Regions from separate parts of the Janthinobacterium sp. 78 genome, predicted to be linked through region 2. Evidence: riboswitches for the same ligand, from Rfam matches in the RefSeq annotation. Region 2 holds a riboswitch; the other holds the start of a gene.
The links. A riboswitch is a leader RNA that binds a small molecule or an ion and turns the genes downstream of it on or off. The one in region 2 is predicted to bind thiamine pyrophosphate.

Region 1 (8,373 bases), 3.4 Mb from region 2:
CTTCCGCGATGCCGTATAAACTTAAAGCTGATTTCCACTGTGGCCCCAGTGTATGATGCTTTACACGGTGCAGTAAGAGTAATTGGGTAAAGTTTGTAACACTTTGTAATGGGTCGCCATACGCCCTTGCCGACGCCACGCGAGGCGTTACTATAGCAACTAATATAAGATAACACGACACCTTAAATGACCACAACCTCCACCTCCGGCAGCAACACGCCTACGCAATCGATCCACGGCCACCAGGCAAAAATCATGGTGGTCGATGACGATGTGCGCCTGCGCGACTTGCTGCGCCGCTACCTGACCGAACAGGGTTTCAATGTCTTCACGGCAGAGAGCGCGACGGCCATGAACAAGCTGTGGCTGCGCGAACGCTACGACTTGCTGGTGCTCGATTTGATGCTGCCCGGCGAAGACGGCCTGTCGATCTGCCGCCGCCTGCGCGGCGCGGGCGACCAGACGCCGATCATCATGCTGACGGCCAAGGGCGAGGACGTGGACCGTATCGTGGGCCTGGAAATGGGTGCCGACGACTACCTGCCAAAACCGTTCAACCCGCGCGAACTGGTGGCCCGCATCGGCGCCGTGCTGCGCCGCAAGGGTCCTGATGAAATCCCGGGCGCACCGTCGGAAACACCGCAAACCTTCGAATTCGGCGACTTCGTGCTGGACCTGGGTACGCGCACCTTGAAAAAGAGTGGCGAAACGGTGCCGCTGACCACCGGTGAATTTTCTGTGCTGAAAGTGTTTGCCCGCCATGCGCGCCAACCGCTGTCGCGTGAGAAACTCATGGAACTGGCGCGTGGACGCGAATACGAAGTATTCGACCGCAGCCTGGACGTGCAAATCTCGCGCCTGCGCAAACTGATCGAACCCGATCCGTCGAGCCCGCTGTTCATCCAGACCGTGTGGGGCCTCGGTTACGTCTTCATCCCGGACGGACAGCCGCGCTGATCGCAGGCGAGGCATGATGAAGCTTGTTCCCGATATCAGCCTGGCGCGGCTGAAAAGCGGCCTGTTCTGGCGCACCTTTTTGCTGCTCGGCACCTTGACCACGGTCAGCATGATCACCTGGATCGGCATGATTTCCGTCATCCAGCGCGAGCCGCAGGCGCAGCAGATTTCCGCCCAGATCATTTCCGTCGTTACCATCACGCATGCGGCACTGACGCACTCGGCGCCCGAGCTGCGGCGCGAGCTGCTGTTCGATCTCGTCAGCAACGAAGGCATCCGCATCTTCTCGCTGGAAGAGGACGACCGCATCGAGCCGCCGCCCGACAATTACCTGATGCCCGAGATCGAGGCGCAGGTGAAAGCCAAGCTGGGCAAGGACACTCGCTTTTCCGCGCGCGTCAACGGCGTGGCCGGTTTCTGGGTCAGCTTCAAGATCGATGACGATGAATACTGGCTGATGCTGGACCGCGAGCGCCTGCGCGGCCTGACGGGCTTCCAGTGGCTGGGCTGGGCAAGCCTGGTGTCCCTGCTGTCCCTGCTGGGCGCGGCCATCATTTCCAGCCTGATCAATCTGCCGCTGTCGCGCTTGACGGCGGCCGCGCGCGACATCGCCAAGGGCAAGCAACCGGCACCGCTGCCGGAAAAAGGCCCGATCGAAATCATCGAGGCGAACCGCAGCTTCAACCAGATGGTCGATGACTTGAAACAGGTGGAATCGGACCGCGCCGTGATTTTGGCCGGCATTTCGCACGACTTGCGCACGCCGCTGGCGCGCATGCAGCTGGAAGTGGAAATGGCCAACCTGTCGGACGAGGCGCGCGAAGGCATCCAGTCCGATATCGGGCAAATGGACGCCATCATCGGCCAGTTCCTCGACTATGCCAAGCCGACGGAAACGTCGAGCTTTACGGACGTGGACCTGAGCGGCTTGCTGCTCGACATGACGCGCGAAGCGATGCGCCTGCCGGATGTGAAGATCAATGCCAGCATCGCCGAAGGCGCGCATGCGATGGGCAACCCCACCGACTTGCGCCGCGTGCTGAACAACCTGATCGAGAATGCGCGCCGCTATGGCAAGACGCCGGACAGCGATGTGACGGAAATCGATATCGCCTGCCATGTGCGCACCAGCCACGGCGCGAAAAAGGTGATTATCGAGGTGCAAGACCACGGCACGGGCGTGCCGGCAGAAAAGATCGAGCAACTGATGAAACCGTTCACCCGCCTCGACACGGCGCGCGGGCAGGCAAATGGCGCCGGTCTGGGCCTGGCCATCGTCGACCGCGTGCTGCTGCGCCATGGCGCCGACTTGCAGGTACGCAACCGCGAAGGCGGCGGCCTGGCGTTTCAGATCAGCTTGCCAGCGGCGTAAAAATAATCGGGCCTGCTCACTCCGGTGTTTACACCAGCGGTGCAGGCGATGTAGGTCGGATTAGCGGGAACCGCGTAATCCGACAAGAACAGCCAACAATGTTGTCGGATTACGGCCTTGCGGCCTCGGCGGCCCCACCTAATCCGACCTACGCTGCCGACGCCGCTTCCTGCGCCAGCAATTTATTCATCAACAATTCCGTCGCCCCGTAGCCGTAGAGGGAATCGCTTTCCATGCCCGGCGTATCGAAGGGGATCGACTCTTCACGGTTCAGCTTGGCGGGGTCGGCATCCGCATAGCTGGCGCGCCAGGCGCGCTGCAGGGATTCATTGCGGCGGATAAAGGCCGGCATGGGCCAGGCATCGCGCTCCCAGTGGAGGCTGTCGCCCAGCAGCGGCCAGCGCTCGTTGAGCAGGGCCATGTCGCCCGTGCGCAGGCGGCGCACGGCCTGTTCCGGCCGCAAGCCTTCCAGTTCTTCCAGCGCAGGCAGGCTGTCGCGCTTCGGCCCGAACATATACGCCAGCATGATGCGCCCGGCAGGCGCCCGGCGCGCCACCACGCCGGCGGCATAGCCGCCGCCCGGCAAGGGCACAGCAAACCAGCTGCCTTCCCGGTATGGTAATGATTTCATTTCTGCAAACTCCCCCAAAATCGTGTTCGGGGCACAGTCTACGCGAAGCAAGGGCTATGTGGCGCATGGTACGCCACAGCAACAAACCAATAGTTACCCTATTTTCTCGTCATAGTGATACTGAGCAACAATCGGCCCTGCCTTGAACAGCGCTTCCTTCATGGCCGTATCCAGGCGCGCGTCGCGGCGGCGCATCCATTCGAGCAGCATGGCCGCTTCCTTGCGGCTGGCGTCGCCCGCATGCGCGAGCACGCGGCGCAATTCCGGGTCCGTGCAGGCCTCGAAACGCTGGCCGTTCAAGTCCAGCGCCTGCAGCGCGGCGATGGTGGCGCCGATGGCGCGGTGCATGTCGAGTGCCGTGGCCGGCAAGCCCGATTCTTCCAGTGGGACGGTGGTCATGCGCATTCCTTTTCGCGTGGTGGAGACATCGGCTGCATTCTCCACCGCGCGGGCGAAAAGCTCAAGCGTCCACGACACGTTTCCACCCGTTCGGCCATAATCATGGCTCAGCAACAGCCTAAACCTCGGCAGCGGGAGCCCCATGTTCAATTTCGACTTTTACAATCCAACGCAAATCCTCTTCGGCCAGGGCCAGATCGCCGCCATCGCCGGCCTGATCCCGCCGCAGGCGCGGGTCCTGATGACCTACGGCGGCGGCAGCATCAAGCGCAACGGCGTCTACGATGAAGTCAGGGCGGCGCTGGCCGGCCACACGGTGCTCGAATTTGCCGGCATCGAACCCAATCCCAGCTATGAAACCCTGATGCAGGCCGTGGCCCTCGTGAAAAGCGAGCGCATCGATTTCCTGCTGGCCGTCGGCGGCGGCTCCGTGGTCGATGGCACCAAGTTCATCGCCGCCGCCGCCCTGCATGAAGGCGAGGCGTGGGACATCCTGGCGAAAGGCGGCAAGATCGTCGAGGCCGCCCTGCCCTTCGGCACAGTGCTCACCTTGCCGGCCACCGGTTCCGAAATGAATGGCTCGGCCGTGATCACGCGCAAGGCCACGCAGGAAAAGCGCTCGTTCATGAGCCGCAAGGTGTATCCAAAATTCTCCGTGCTGGACCCGTCGAAAACGTTCACCTTGCCGCTGCGCCAGGTAGGCAATGGCGTCGTCGATGCGTTTGCGCATGTGATGGAGCAATACCTGACCTACCCCGTGAACGCGTCCGTGCAAGACCGCTTCGCCGAAGGCATTTTATTGACCCTGATCGAGGAAGGCCCGAAAGCCCTGTCGCACCCGGACGACTATGATGTGCGCGCCAACGTGATGTGGAGCGCCACCCTGGCCTTGAACGGCCTGATCGGCGTGGGCGTGCCGCAAGACTGGTCCACGCACGCCATCGGCCACGAATTGACGGCCTTGTACGAGCTCGATCACGCGCAAACGCTGGCCATCATCCTGCCCAGCATGCTGCGCGTGCGCAAGCAGGCCAAGCGCGCCAAGCTGCTGCAATACGCAGCCCGCGTCTGGGGCCTCGATGGCGGCGACGAAGATGGCCGCATCGAGGCAGCCATCGCGCGCACGGAATTTTTCTTCCGCCACATGGGCGTCAAGACGCGCCTGGCCGACTACGGCCTGAACCATGCCAGCGTGGACGCCGTCGTCGCTGCCCTGGAAGCGCACGGCATGACGGCGCTGGGCGAACAGCGCGAGGTGACGCCCGCCGTCAGCCGCAAGGTGCTCGAACTCAGTTTGTAGATTTGCACCGCACTGTTGTAAAACGGTCAGCCAGCGGGACAGCTGGCCGTGCTTCATGCTAAGCTGTCATTTCGCTAGGGGTCCTGGAGCAGTCATCCGGGTGAGAGATACCCTTCGTACCTGATCTGGATAATGCCAGCGAAGGAAAGCGCAAAGTACCTCCCTCCTTTGATAGCTCCTGCGTTGGCGCCAGCCGAACAAGCAGCCTGCCGTGCTCTTTCCCAGACGCGGCTTGAACCACGAGCAATCTATGTCCACACCGAATTTATCTATTTCCGTTCTGACCCTGGCCATCCTGCACGCGTTTGCCGCGCCCGCCCTGGCCGCGCATGACAGCGCCGAAGCGCCGGCCGACACGCCAAGCATGGCTGAAGTCGTCGTCACGGCCAGCAAGGCGCCTGCCGCCAAGCGCGCTTCCGTGGGCGGCTTTGCCGACGCGCCGCTGCTGCAGACGCCCGCGTCCGTCACCGTCATTTCGCAAAAAGACATGCAGGATTTACAGATCCGCAATCTCAGCGATGCCGTCAAGCTCGACGCCAGCATCAACGATTCCTACAACGCCGTCGGCTATGCGGAACAGTTCACCATCCGCGGCTTCAAGCTCGACACCAATTCCAGCTACCGCAAGGATGGCGTGGCCATTCCCGGCGACACGCAAATTCCGCTGGAAAACAAGGAACGCATCGAAGTTCTGAAGGGCCTGGCCGGCTTGCAGGCAGGCGTGGCCGCGCCCGGTGGCGTGATCGACTTCATCGTCAAGCGCCCGACTAGCGCGCCGCTGCGCACGGTCACCGTGGAAACGCGCGAGCGGGGCACCCTGTACGGCGCCGTCGACCTGGGCGGCCGCCTGGAAGACACGCGCTTCGGCTACCGGGTCAACGTGGCAGCCGAACGCCTGCGCTCCTACATCAAGGGCGCCGACGGCAACCGCAAGTTCATTTCCGGCGCCTTCGACTGGCAAATCTCGCCGCAAGCGCTGCTGCAGCTCGATGCCGACTACCAGGACAAGGCGCAAGTGACGGCGCCCGGCTTCCAGTTGCTGAGCAATGGCAGCCTGCCCGCCAACGTCAGCGCCGACGCCATGCTCAACAAGCAACCGTGGACACATCCCGTGGAAACGGTCACCAGCAACATCGGCCTGCGCTTCCAGTACGCCTTCAATGACGACTGGCACGCCACCTTGTCGGCCAACCAGCACTCGTTCAAGCGCGACGACTACACGGCCTATCCGTATGGCTGCAGCCCGGAAGGCTGGATGCCTGTGTTCTGCAGCAATGGCGATTTCTCCGTGTGGGACTTCCGCAGCCTGGGCGAAACGAAAAAACCGCTGAGCGCGCAAGCCATGATCCAGGGCAAGTTCGCCACGGGCAGCCTGCGCCATGAAGTCACGGTGGGCGTGTCGTATTTCAACCGCAAGGACCACGCCGGCAAGTACGTGTATAAGGAAGTGGGCATCAGCAATATCTACCGCCCCGTCATCGTCGCCCCATCGGATAGGCTTACAGGACCCGTGCGCCTGGTACGCGATGACAAAGAAAACGCCGTCTTCGTGCAGGACATTATCAGCCTGGCGCCGAACTGGAAGCTGCATGGCGGCTTGCGCCATATCGATGTCGATGGCTACCAGTATGTGCTCAAGGCCGACAAGGAAATCCGCGCCAAGCATGACTTCCTGCTGCCCAACGTGTCGCTCGTCTACACCCCGCTCGACAACGTCTCCATGTATGCGGCCTACTCGCAGGGCATGGAACATGGCGGCACAGCCAGCATCGATGAGAACAACGCCAACGAAGAGCTGACGCCGAGCCGCTCGAAGCAGATCGAATTGGGCGTGAAAATGGATGTGACGCCGGACTTCATGCTGGCGGCCAGCCTGTTCCAGATACGCAAAGGTCTCGAATATGTGAATGCCGAGAATTATTTCGTCCGCAATGGCCAGGCGCAGCACCGCGGCCTGGAATTGTCGGCCCAGGGCAAGGCAACAGCCAACCTGAGCCTGGGCGCGTCCGTGACGGCCCTGAACAGTCAGCAGTCAGGCACGGGCGATGCGGACTACGATGGCAAGCGCGTACCGAACGTGCCCGCCTTCAAGGCAGCCGTGCATGCGGACTACGCCGTGCAACAGGTGGCGGGCTTGAGCGTGAATGGCAGCTGGGAATATGCGGGCAAGAAAGCGTTTGAGTACAACAACACGACCTTCGTGCCGTCATACAACGTGTTCAACCTGGGCGCCGCCTGGGCCACGCGCATCGCCGGCACGCGCGCCGTGCTGCGCGCCAGCGTCAACAACGTGACCGACAAGTTCTACTGGCGCGATGTGACGCCGGAAGCCGGCGGCTACCTGTTCCCGGGCGCCAGCCGCACGTTCAAGCTTTCAGCGCAGTTTGACTTTTAATTGAGGGAAATGGCAGGCGCTGCAGCGAGCGCCTGCTGCAGCAAAGGCGCCGCCTGTTCCAGGCGCGCCTCCAGGTTGTCGTGCAGCACGTGGTAGACGATGCCGCGCGCGTCGAGCTCGTCGAGCAGGTAGCGGTAGATCAGCTGGCGCACGGCTTCCGACTCGCGCTGCAAGCCGTCAGCCACCCACGGGCTGTCGGGCGCCGTCACCAACGTCACGTCGTACTGCGTGGCATCGGCCAGCGCCGCCAGCTGCGCGTCCGCGCCATCAAAATAATGGCGGCTGTAGACGGCCGTCATCAACGGCGTCGTATCGCAAAACAGGAAGTTGCGCGCTTGCGCGGCCGCTGCCGCTTCGCGTTCGACTTGGCTACGCGCGATACCATACTGGTCGGCCGCGACGGGCACCCTGCCCTGCGTTGCCACGAATTCGCGCAAGTATTCCGGTACCCAGACGGTGCCGTAGCGCTCGGCCAGGGCGGCCGCCAGGGTCGACTTGCCCGACGATTCCGCGCCCAGGATCGCCACGCGCACGCAAGGCGCCATCACTTGAGGACCATCGCATCGGGCGCGGCCGGTGCCGACTTTTTCCACGCCAGCAAGCCGATGATGGCCATCACGACGAAGAAGCCATACAGCACGGCCGTCAGGGTCAGGCCTTTGTGCAGGTACAGCCAGACATACAGCACGTCGACGACGATCCAGGCGATCCAGTTTTCCAGCTTCTTGCGCGACAACAGGAATTGCCCGACCAGGCTGCCTGCCGTGAGGAAACCATCCGCATGCGGCACGTCCGTGTCCGTCGTCGTCAGCAGCCAGGCAATCAGCAGGAAGCCGATCAGCCAGCCCGCGGCGCAGGCCAGCCAGCCGCGGCCATCGAGGCGCGTGACGGGCAGGGTCTTGCCGCCGCTGGCCGGATGCAGCCACTGATACCAGCCCCAGAACGAGACGCTGATGAACAGCAGTTGCAAGGCCATGTCGCCATACAGGCGCGACTCGAAAAACACGACACCGTAAGCGGCCGAGGAAATGATGGCGAACAGCCACGCCCAGTGGTTCTGGCGGATGTTCAGCGCAACGGTTGTCAGTGCCAGGACAAAGGAAATCAGTTCAAGCGGCGTGGTGGCAAAACCCAGCAGGAGAAGCGTATCGTTCATGGGAATCGTGATGAGGCTGGTGGCGCAGTATGCAATACCGGCCATGAATAAGCAAGATTGCCCGCGCCGTCACGCCCCTTCCCGCCTCAGGCAAAGCCGCCCTTGACGGCGCGCGCCAGCGAACGCTGCACGATCAGCTTGTGGAAAGGCCGGATCAGCAGGA
Region 2 (8,373 bases):
CCGTGTGCAACCGCCACCATACGGTGGAGCAGCAGCTGTGCCGCTGGCTGCTGCTGACCATGGACCGCTTGCCGAACCGCGAGCTGACCATGACGCAGGAGTTGATTGCCAACATGCTGGGTGTGCGCCGCGAAGGCGTGACGGAGGCGGCCGGGCGCTTGCAGCAGCGCGGCTTCATCAGTTACCGGCGCGGCCATATCTCCGTGCTGGACCGCGCCGGCCTCGAAGGCCATGTGTGCGAATGCTATGGCGTGGTCAAAAAAGAATTCACGCGCCTGCTGTCGGACGTGCGCCAGCGCCAAGGTTCCTGATCACCGCATTTCCCTCTTATCGTTGTCACAGCCCAGGCTACCTCATGCAATCTGTTGAAAACATTCCTCCGCGCGCACCGTCGCGCTGGCCCATGGCGCTGGCGTTTTCGTTCAGCGCCATCGTGCTGCTGGCCATTGGCGTACTGGCCTGGCGCGCGCCGTTCGAGACGGCCTGCGTCATCGATGCGCTGGTCTTTTTGCTGCTGATGCTGCTCGTGGCGCTGTACCGGCGCACGCTGTCGGCCAGCTTGCCGCGCCAGTTGCTCAAGGCGGGCGCCTTGCAGGATGCCATTTTCAATAGCGCCAATTTCTCGTGCATCGCCACCGATGCGCAGGGCGTGATCCAGATTTTCAATGTGGGCGCCGAACGCATGCTCGGCTATGAAGCGAGCGACGTGGTCGACAAGCTGACCCCGGCCGGTATTTCCGACGCGCAAGAAATCATCGCGCGCGCCGCCGCCCTCAGTGCCGAACTCGACACGGTCATCACGCCCGGCGTCGAAGCGCTGGTGTTCAAGGCCACGCGTGGCATCGAAGACATCTACGAATTGACGTACATCCGCAAGGATGGCAGCCGCTTCCCCGCCATCGTCTCCGTGACGGCCTTGCGCGACGCGCAGAGCAAGGTTATCGGTTACTTGCTGATCGGCACCGACAACACGGCGCGCAAGCAGGTCGAGGCGGAACAGGCGCTGCTGGACCAGCGTTTGCGCGAGCAGCAGTTCTATACGCGCTCACTGATCGAATCGAATATCGACGCCCTGATGACGACGGACCCGCGCGGCATCATCAGCGACGTCAACCAGCAGATGGAAGCGCTGACGGGCTGCACGCGCGACGAATTGATCGGCGCGCCGTTCAAGAATTACTTTACGGAACCGGAACGGGCCGAGGAAGCCATCGCGCGCGTCTTGCGTGAAGGAAAACTGACCAATTACGAGCTGACGGCCCTGGCGCGCGACGGCAAGCAGACTTTTGTTTCCTACAACGCCTCGACCTTCCACGACCGCAACCGCAAGCTGCAAGGCGTGTTTGCCGCCGCCCGCGACGTGACGGAACGCAGGCAGTTTGAACAAGCACTGCAAGACACGAATATCGAAATGGAAAAGGCCCGCCAGGCGGCGGAGAAAGCGAATCTGGCCAAGTCCGAGTTTCTGTCGAGCATGAGCCATGAATTGCGCACGCCCCTGAACGCCGTGCTGGGTTTTGCCCAGCTGATGGCGTCCGAGACGCCGGCACCGAGCTTGCCGCAGCAGCGCTCGATCGACCAGATCCTCAAGGGTGGCTGGTATCTCTTGCGTTTGATCAATGAAATCCTCGACCTGGCCATGATCGAGTCGGGCAAGGTCACCATGTCGGAAGAGGCGATGTCCTTGCTCGACGTGTTGCAGGATTGCCAGGCGATGATCGCGCCGCAGGCGGAAAAACGCGGCATCAGCATGCATTTCCCCCGCTGCGGCAAGGCTTTCTATGTGCATGCCGACCGCACGCGCGTGAAACAGGTGATGATCAACCTGCTGTCGAACGCCATCAAGTACAACCAGAGCGGCGGTAGTGTGAAGGTCGAATGCACGCGCCATGCCGACCGCGTGCGCGCCAGCGTCACCGACAGCGGCGCCGGCCTGAATGCCGAACAGATGAGTCAGTTGTTCCAGCCCTTCAACCGCCTGGGCCAGGAAAGCAGCACGGAAGAGGGCACGGGCATCGGCCTGGTCGTCACCAAGCAGCTGGTCGAACTGATGGGTGGCACCATCGGCGTCGACAGCACGGTGGGCGTGGGCACCACCTTCTGGGTGGAATTCAAGGCCTCGCGCGCGCCCGAACTGCACCTGGAACAGGGCGTCGCCTTGCCGGTGGTGCAGGAAGACCAGGAAAGCCAGCGCACCTTGCTGTACGTGGAAGACAATCCCGCCAACCTGGCGCTGGTGGAGCAATTGATCGCCCGCCGCAGCGATTTGAAACTGCTGACGGCCATCGATGCGCACCTGGGCATCGACCTGGCGCGCACGTATCAGCCGGACGTGATCTTGATGGATATCAACCTGCCCGGCATCAGCGGCTATGGTGCCCTGAATATCCTGCATGATGACCCCCTCACCAGCCACATTCCCGTCATGGCCCTGTCCGCCAACGCCGTGCCGCGCGACATCGAGAAGGGCCTGGAAGCGGGCTTCTTCCGCTATCTGACCAAGCCCATCAAGGTCGTCGAATTCATGGAGGCGCTCGACGTGGCCCTGCACCATGCAGCCGCGCACGGCCTGGCCGACGACACTCACACAGTACGCTAATTCAGCATTTAATTTTAGGAATACCGCCATGCTTCAAGCCACCGAGATCCTGAACGCCAGCATCCTCATCGTCGATGACCAGGAGGCCAACGTCATGCTGCTCGAACAGGTGCTGCGCAACGCCGGCTATACGCGCATCACCTCCACCATGGACCCGCAAGCCGTGCGCGCGCTGCACCAGCAGCACCGCTACGACCTGATCCTGCTCGACTTGCAAATGCCGGAAATGGATGGCTTCGAAGTCATGGAAGGCTTGCGCGACATCGAGGCGGGCAGCTATCTGCCCGTACTGGTGATCACGGCCCAGCCCGGCCACAAGCTGCGCGCGCTGCAAGCTGGCGCCAAGGACTTCGTCAGCAAGCCCTTCGACCTGGTGGAAGTCAAAACACGCATCCACAACATGCTGGAAGTGCGATTGCTGTACCAGAAGCTGGCCGAATACAACAAGTCGCTGGAACAGATGGTGGAAGAACGCACGGCGGAGCTGCGCGAAAGCGAAGCGCGCTTCCAGCGCTTCACGGAACTGTCGTCCGACTGGTACTGGGAACAGGATGCGCAGGGCAACCTGACGCGCTTTTCCGGTCCCGTGGCTGAAATGCTGGGCATCGGCAGCGAGGAAGAGCCGCAGCGCTGGAACGCGGCCGAACGCGCCTTGCTCGACGCAAAAATTGCCGCGCGCGAACCGTTCCTCGACTTCATCTACAGCCGCGCCAACCTCGACGGCAGCACGCAGTATCTGCAGGTCAGCGGCGAACCGATGTTCGACAATGGCAGCCGCTTCATCGGCTACCGCGGCATCGGCCTCGATGTCACGGAGCGCTTGCGGGGAGCGTGATTTATACTTGGTGTCATCGACATCGACAAGGAAAGCATCATGGCTGACAAATCTCCCTCCTACTGGTTTCCCGCCAAGACCTATGGCTGGGGCTGGGGTTTGCCCATCACCTGGCAAGGCTGGCTGGTGTTTCTGGCCGCACTGGCGCTGTTCGCTTGCGGCGCCTTCCTGTTCCCGCCGCAAACCATGTTCGTAGGCTACATCGTGTATGAAGTGGCCATCGTTGCCGCACTCATTTTCATCTGCCAGCTGAAGGGCGAACCGACCGCCTGGCGCTGGGGCAAGAAGAAGTAACGCCGAAGCACAAAGACGACAAAGCAAGAAATCATCTGGCCACGCGGCGCGAACCGCGTATAATTGGCTCGCTGCCGCAAGGCGGCAAACGCTAGGGGTCCTGCCTTTCGCTGTGGAAACACAGTGCAAGCGCGGGTGAGAAATACCCTCCGAACCTGATCTGGATAATGCCAGCGAAGGGAAGCTTTAGGATGAACGCACCCCGCCTTTCCGCGTGCGCAATTCCGAACCTCCTTAGCTGGCTCCAGGCTTAAAACAAGTCTAGCCAAGGAGCCAAAATGAACGCCAACCCGAAATTCCTCTCCGCCACCGCCACGGTCGACGAAGCCGCCATCGCGCCGCTGCCCAATTCGCGCAAGATCTATGTCGAAGGCAGCCGCCCCGACATTCGCGTGCCCATGCGCAGAATCAGCCAGTCCGACACGGAAGCGTCGTTCGGCGGCGAAAAGAATCCGCCGATTTACGTGTACGACACGTCCGGCCCCTATACGGATCCGGACGTGCAGATCGACATTCGCTCGGGCCTCGACACGCCGCGCCTGCCGTGGATCATGGAGCGGGCCGACACGGAAGAATTGCCTGGCCCTACCTCCGACTACGGCATCGCCCGCCTGGCGGACCCGAAACTGGCCGAGCTGCGTTTCAACTTGCACCGCAAGCCGCGCCGCGCCATTGCCGGCAAGAATGTGACGCAAATGCACTATGCGCGCCGTGGGCTGATCACGCCGGAAATGGAGTTCGTCGCCATCCGCGAAAACATGCGCCGCCAGGAGTATTTGCGCGAACTGCAAGCCTCCGGTCCCATGGGCGAGCGCCTGGCCGACCTGATGGGCCGCCAGCATCCGGGCCAGTCATTCGGCGCCAGCATCCCGCAAGAAATCACGCCGGAATTCGTGCGCGAGGAAATCGCCCGCGGCCGCGCCATCATTCCCGCCAACATCAACCACCCGGAAGTGGAACCGATGATCATCGGCCGCAATTTCCTGGTGAAAATCAATGCCAACATCGGCAATTCCGCCGTCACCTCGTCGATAGGCGAGGAAGTGGAAAAAATGACATGGGCCATCCGCTGGGGCGGCGATAACGTGATGGATCTGTCCACCGGCAAGCATATTCACGAAACGCGCGAATGGATCGTGCGCAACAGCCCCGTGCCCATCGGCACCGTGCCCATCTACCAGGCGCTGGAAAAGGTCAACGGCAAGGCCGAAGATCTGACGTGGGAAATCTTCCGCGACACCCTCATCGAGCAGGCCGAGCAGGGCGTCGATTACTTCACCATCCACGCCGGTGTGTTGCTGCGCTATGTGCCGATGACGGCCAAGCGCTTGACGGGCATCGTCTCGCGCGGCGGCTCCATCATGGCGAAATGGTGCCTGGCGCACCACCAGGAATCGTTCCTGTACACGCATTTCGAAGACATCTGCGAAATCATGAAGGCGTATGACGTGTCGTTCTCGCTGGGCGACGGCTTGCGCCCCGGCTCCATCTATGACGCCAACGACGAAGCGCAGCTGGGCGAACTGAAGACCCTAGGCGAATTGACGCAAGTGGCATGGAAGCACGACGTGCAAGTGATGATCGAAGGCCCCGGCCACGTGCCCATGCAGCTGATCAAGGAAAACATGGACTTGCAGCTGGAACAGTGCGGTGAGGCGCCGTTCTACACGCTGGGACCGTTGACCACCGATATCGCGCCCGGCTATGACCACATCACGTCCGGCATCGGCGCGGCCATGATCGGCTGGTATGGCACGGCCATGCTGTGCTACGTGACGCCGAAGGAACACCTGGGCCTGCCCAACAAGGCGGACGTCAAGGACGGCATCATCACCTACAAGATTGCGGCGCACGCGGCCGATCTGGCGAAAGGCCATCCGGGCGCGCAAATCCGCGACAACGCCCTGTCGAAAGCCCGTTTCGAATTCCGCTGGGACGACCAGTTCAACATCGGCCTGGACCCGGACAAGGCGCGCGAATTCCACGATGAAACCTTGCCCAAGGATTCGGCCAAGGTGGCGCATTTCTGCTCCATGTGCGGCCCGCATTTCTGCTCGATGAAGATCACGCAGGAAGTGCGCGAATATGCGGCCGGCATGGGCATCGCGGAAGACCAGGCACTCAAGCAGGGGATGGAGGTGAAAGCCATCGAATTCGTCAAGAACGGCGCCGAGCTGTACCGCAAGGTCTGAAGGAGAGCGTGATGCCTGTATTGATATCCATCACGCTCAACGGCGCGCCACACCAGGTGCCGCCGGGGCAAACCCTCGATCAATTGATCGCCGCGCTGGCGCTGGAAAACCAGGCGCTGGCGCTGGCCGTCAACCGCAACGTCGTGCCGCGCAAGGCGTGGCCGGGACAGGTCTTGCAGACGCAAGACCAAGTAGAGATCGTGCGCGCCATCGGCGGCGGTTAAGTTGAAAACAGACAAGGAACAGAACATGCATACCGCAACAAACAATGACCTGCTGACCATCGCAGGCAAACAGTATCAATCGCGCTTGCTGGTCGGTAGCGGCAAGTACAAGGACTTGCCGCAGACGCGCGAAGCGACGGACGCGGCCGAGGCGCAAATCATCACGGTGGCCATCCGGCGTGTGAATATCGGGCAAGACCCGAACACGCCCAGCCTGCTCGACTTCGTGCCGCCGGACCAGTACACGATCTTGCCGAACACGGCCGGCTGCTACAACGCGAAAGATGCCGTCTACACGCTGCAGCTGGCACGTGAGCTGCTGGGCGGGCGCAATCTGGTGAAGCTCGAAGTATTGGGCGACGAAAAGACCCTGTTTCCGCACATGCCGGAAACGTTGATCGCGGCCGAAGCGCTGGTCAAGGATGGCTTCGACGTGATGGTCTACTGCAGCGACGACCCGATCCAGGCGAAGATTCTGGAAGACATCGGCTGCGTGGCCGTCATGCCGCTGGCGTCCCTGATCGGCTCGGGCATGGGCATTTTGAATCCGTGGAATCTGTCGCTGATCATCGACCAGGCCAAGGTGCCGGTGCTGGTCGATGCTGGCGTGGGCACGGCGTCGGATGCGGCCATTGCCATGGAACTCGGCTGCGATGGCGTGCTGATGAATACGGCGATTGCCGGCGCGCGCGACCCCGTGCGCATGGCGCGTGCCATGAAGCTGGCCGTGCGGGCCGGGCGCGAAGCGTTTCTGGCGGGCCGCATGCCGCGTAAATTTGCCGCCTCGCCGTCGTCGCCGATGGCGGGCCGCCTGGCGTGATGGTGCCGATGCGTCTGCCGTGTCGTCCGGTTGTGCTGGTGTTTGCCGGCCTCGACCCTTCGGGCGGCGCCGGCCTGGCCGCCGATATTCTGGCCATTGCGGCGCAGGGCGCGCATGCCTTGCCCGTCATCACGGCATTGACGGTACAGGACAATGACCGCGTGTTTGCTGTCGAGCCTGTGGCGCCGGAATTGCTGCGCCGCCAGGCGCAGGCGCTGATCGACAAGGTGGCGATTCACGCCGTGAAGATCGGCATCCCTGGCAGTGCCGCGAATGCGGCCGTCATCGCGCAACTGATCGCGCAATTGCGGCAGGCGCGGCCCGATTTGCCCGTGGTGCTCGATCCCGTGCTGGCCAGCGGTCATGGCGACGTGCTCAGCCGGGACGACGCCGTGCTGGCGCTGGCGCCCTTGCTGCCGCTGACGACCGTGATCGTGCCGAACGGGCCGGAAGCGCTGGCCCTCGGTGGCGCAGAAAACCTGCGCGCGCAAGGCTGCCAGCACGTGCTGGTGACGGGCGGGCATGGCGACGGTGAGGCAGTGCTCAACCGTTGGTTTGATGCCGAGGGCGGCGAGCGTGAGTGGCGCTGGCCCCGTTTACCCGGCGAATTCCACGGCAGCGGCTGCACTCTGGCCTCGGCCATCGCGGCGCGCCTGGCGCTGGGCCAGGCACTGCCCGAAGCGCTGGATCTGGCGCAACGCTATTGCCATGCGGCCCTGGCCGATGCGTATGCGATTGCGCCAGGTCAACTCATGCCGCAACGATTCATTCAATAAGGAAATCATCATGCGTGGACTGTATCTGGTCACCCCGAACTGGGATGACACCGACCGCCTGCTCGACGTCAGTGAGCAAGCCTTGCAGGAAGGCGTGGCGCTGCTGCAATATCGCCACAAGAGCGCCGAGGCGGAGCAACGGCGCGAACAGGCCGGCGCCTTGATGGCGCTGGCCCGCAAGTATGGCGTGCCGTTCATCATCAATGACTTTATCGAACTGTGCGAAGAACTCGACGCGGACGGCGTGCACGTGGGTGGCACGGACGCGTCCGTGGCGCAGGTGCGCGCGCGCCTGGGCAAGGAGAAGATCGTCGGTGCCTCGTGCTATGGCGACATGGCCCTGGCACGGACGGCCGAGGCGGGCGGCGCCAGCTATGTGGCCTTCGGCGGCTTTTATCCGTCGCTGGTGAAAAAGTACCCGGTGACGACGCCCCTCGATATCGTGTTGCAAGCCAAGCGTGAGATCAGCTTGCCGTGCGTGGTGATCGGCGGCATGACGCCGGAGAACGCGGCGCCTCTGGCGGCACGCGGCGCCGACATGGTGGCGGCCATCAGCAGCGTCTATCAGGCGGACGATGTGAATATTGCGGTGCAGCAATTCAATCACTTGTTTGCGGTGTGAGCATGGACGTG

Region 1: another riboswitch for thiamine pyrophosphate. It lies ahead of C8C92_RS20010 (TonB-dependent siderophore receptor); the one in region 2 lies ahead of thiC (phosphomethylpyrimidine synthase ThiC).

Annotation. Positions count from the first base shown of each region.
Region 1 is NZ_QENT01000001.1:4,539,230-4,547,602, forward strand. It holds gene ompR (two-component system response regulator OmpR) at 256-957, shown strand; gene C8C92_RS19990 (sensor histidine kinase) at 971-2,329, shown strand; gene C8C92_RS19995 (Imm26 family immunity protein) at 2,478-2,960, opposite strand; gene C8C92_RS20000 (hypothetical protein) at 3,054-3,359, opposite strand; gene C8C92_RS20005 (iron-containing alcohol dehydrogenase) at 3,502-4,659, shown strand; TPP riboswitch at 4,726-4,823, shown strand; gene C8C92_RS20010 (TonB-dependent siderophore receptor) at 4,910-7,054, shown strand; gene C8C92_RS20015 (ATP-binding protein) at 7,051-7,599, opposite strand; gene pnuC (nicotinamide riboside transporter PnuC) at 7,599-8,210, opposite strand; gene C8C92_RS20025 (DUF2867 domain-containing protein) at 8,297-8,373, opposite strand, start outside.
Region 2 is NZ_QENT01000001.1:1,174,085-1,182,457, forward strand. It holds gene C8C92_RS05175 (Crp/Fnr family transcriptional regulator) at 1-311, shown strand, start outside; gene C8C92_RS05180 (PAS domain-containing hybrid sensor histidine kinase/response regulator) at 356-2,599, shown strand; gene C8C92_RS05185 (response regulator) at 2,628-3,434, shown strand; gene C8C92_RS05190 (hypothetical protein) at 3,474-3,728, shown strand; TPP riboswitch at 3,812-3,927, shown strand; gene thiC (phosphomethylpyrimidine synthase ThiC) at 4,007-5,920, shown strand; gene thiS (sulfur carrier protein ThiS) at 5,932-6,144, shown strand; gene C8C92_RS05205 (thiazole synthase) at 6,170-6,964, shown strand; gene C8C92_RS05210 (hydroxymethylpyrimidine/phosphomethylpyrimidine kinase) at 6,973-7,740, shown strand; gene thiE (thiamine phosphate synthase) at 7,751-8,362, shown strand.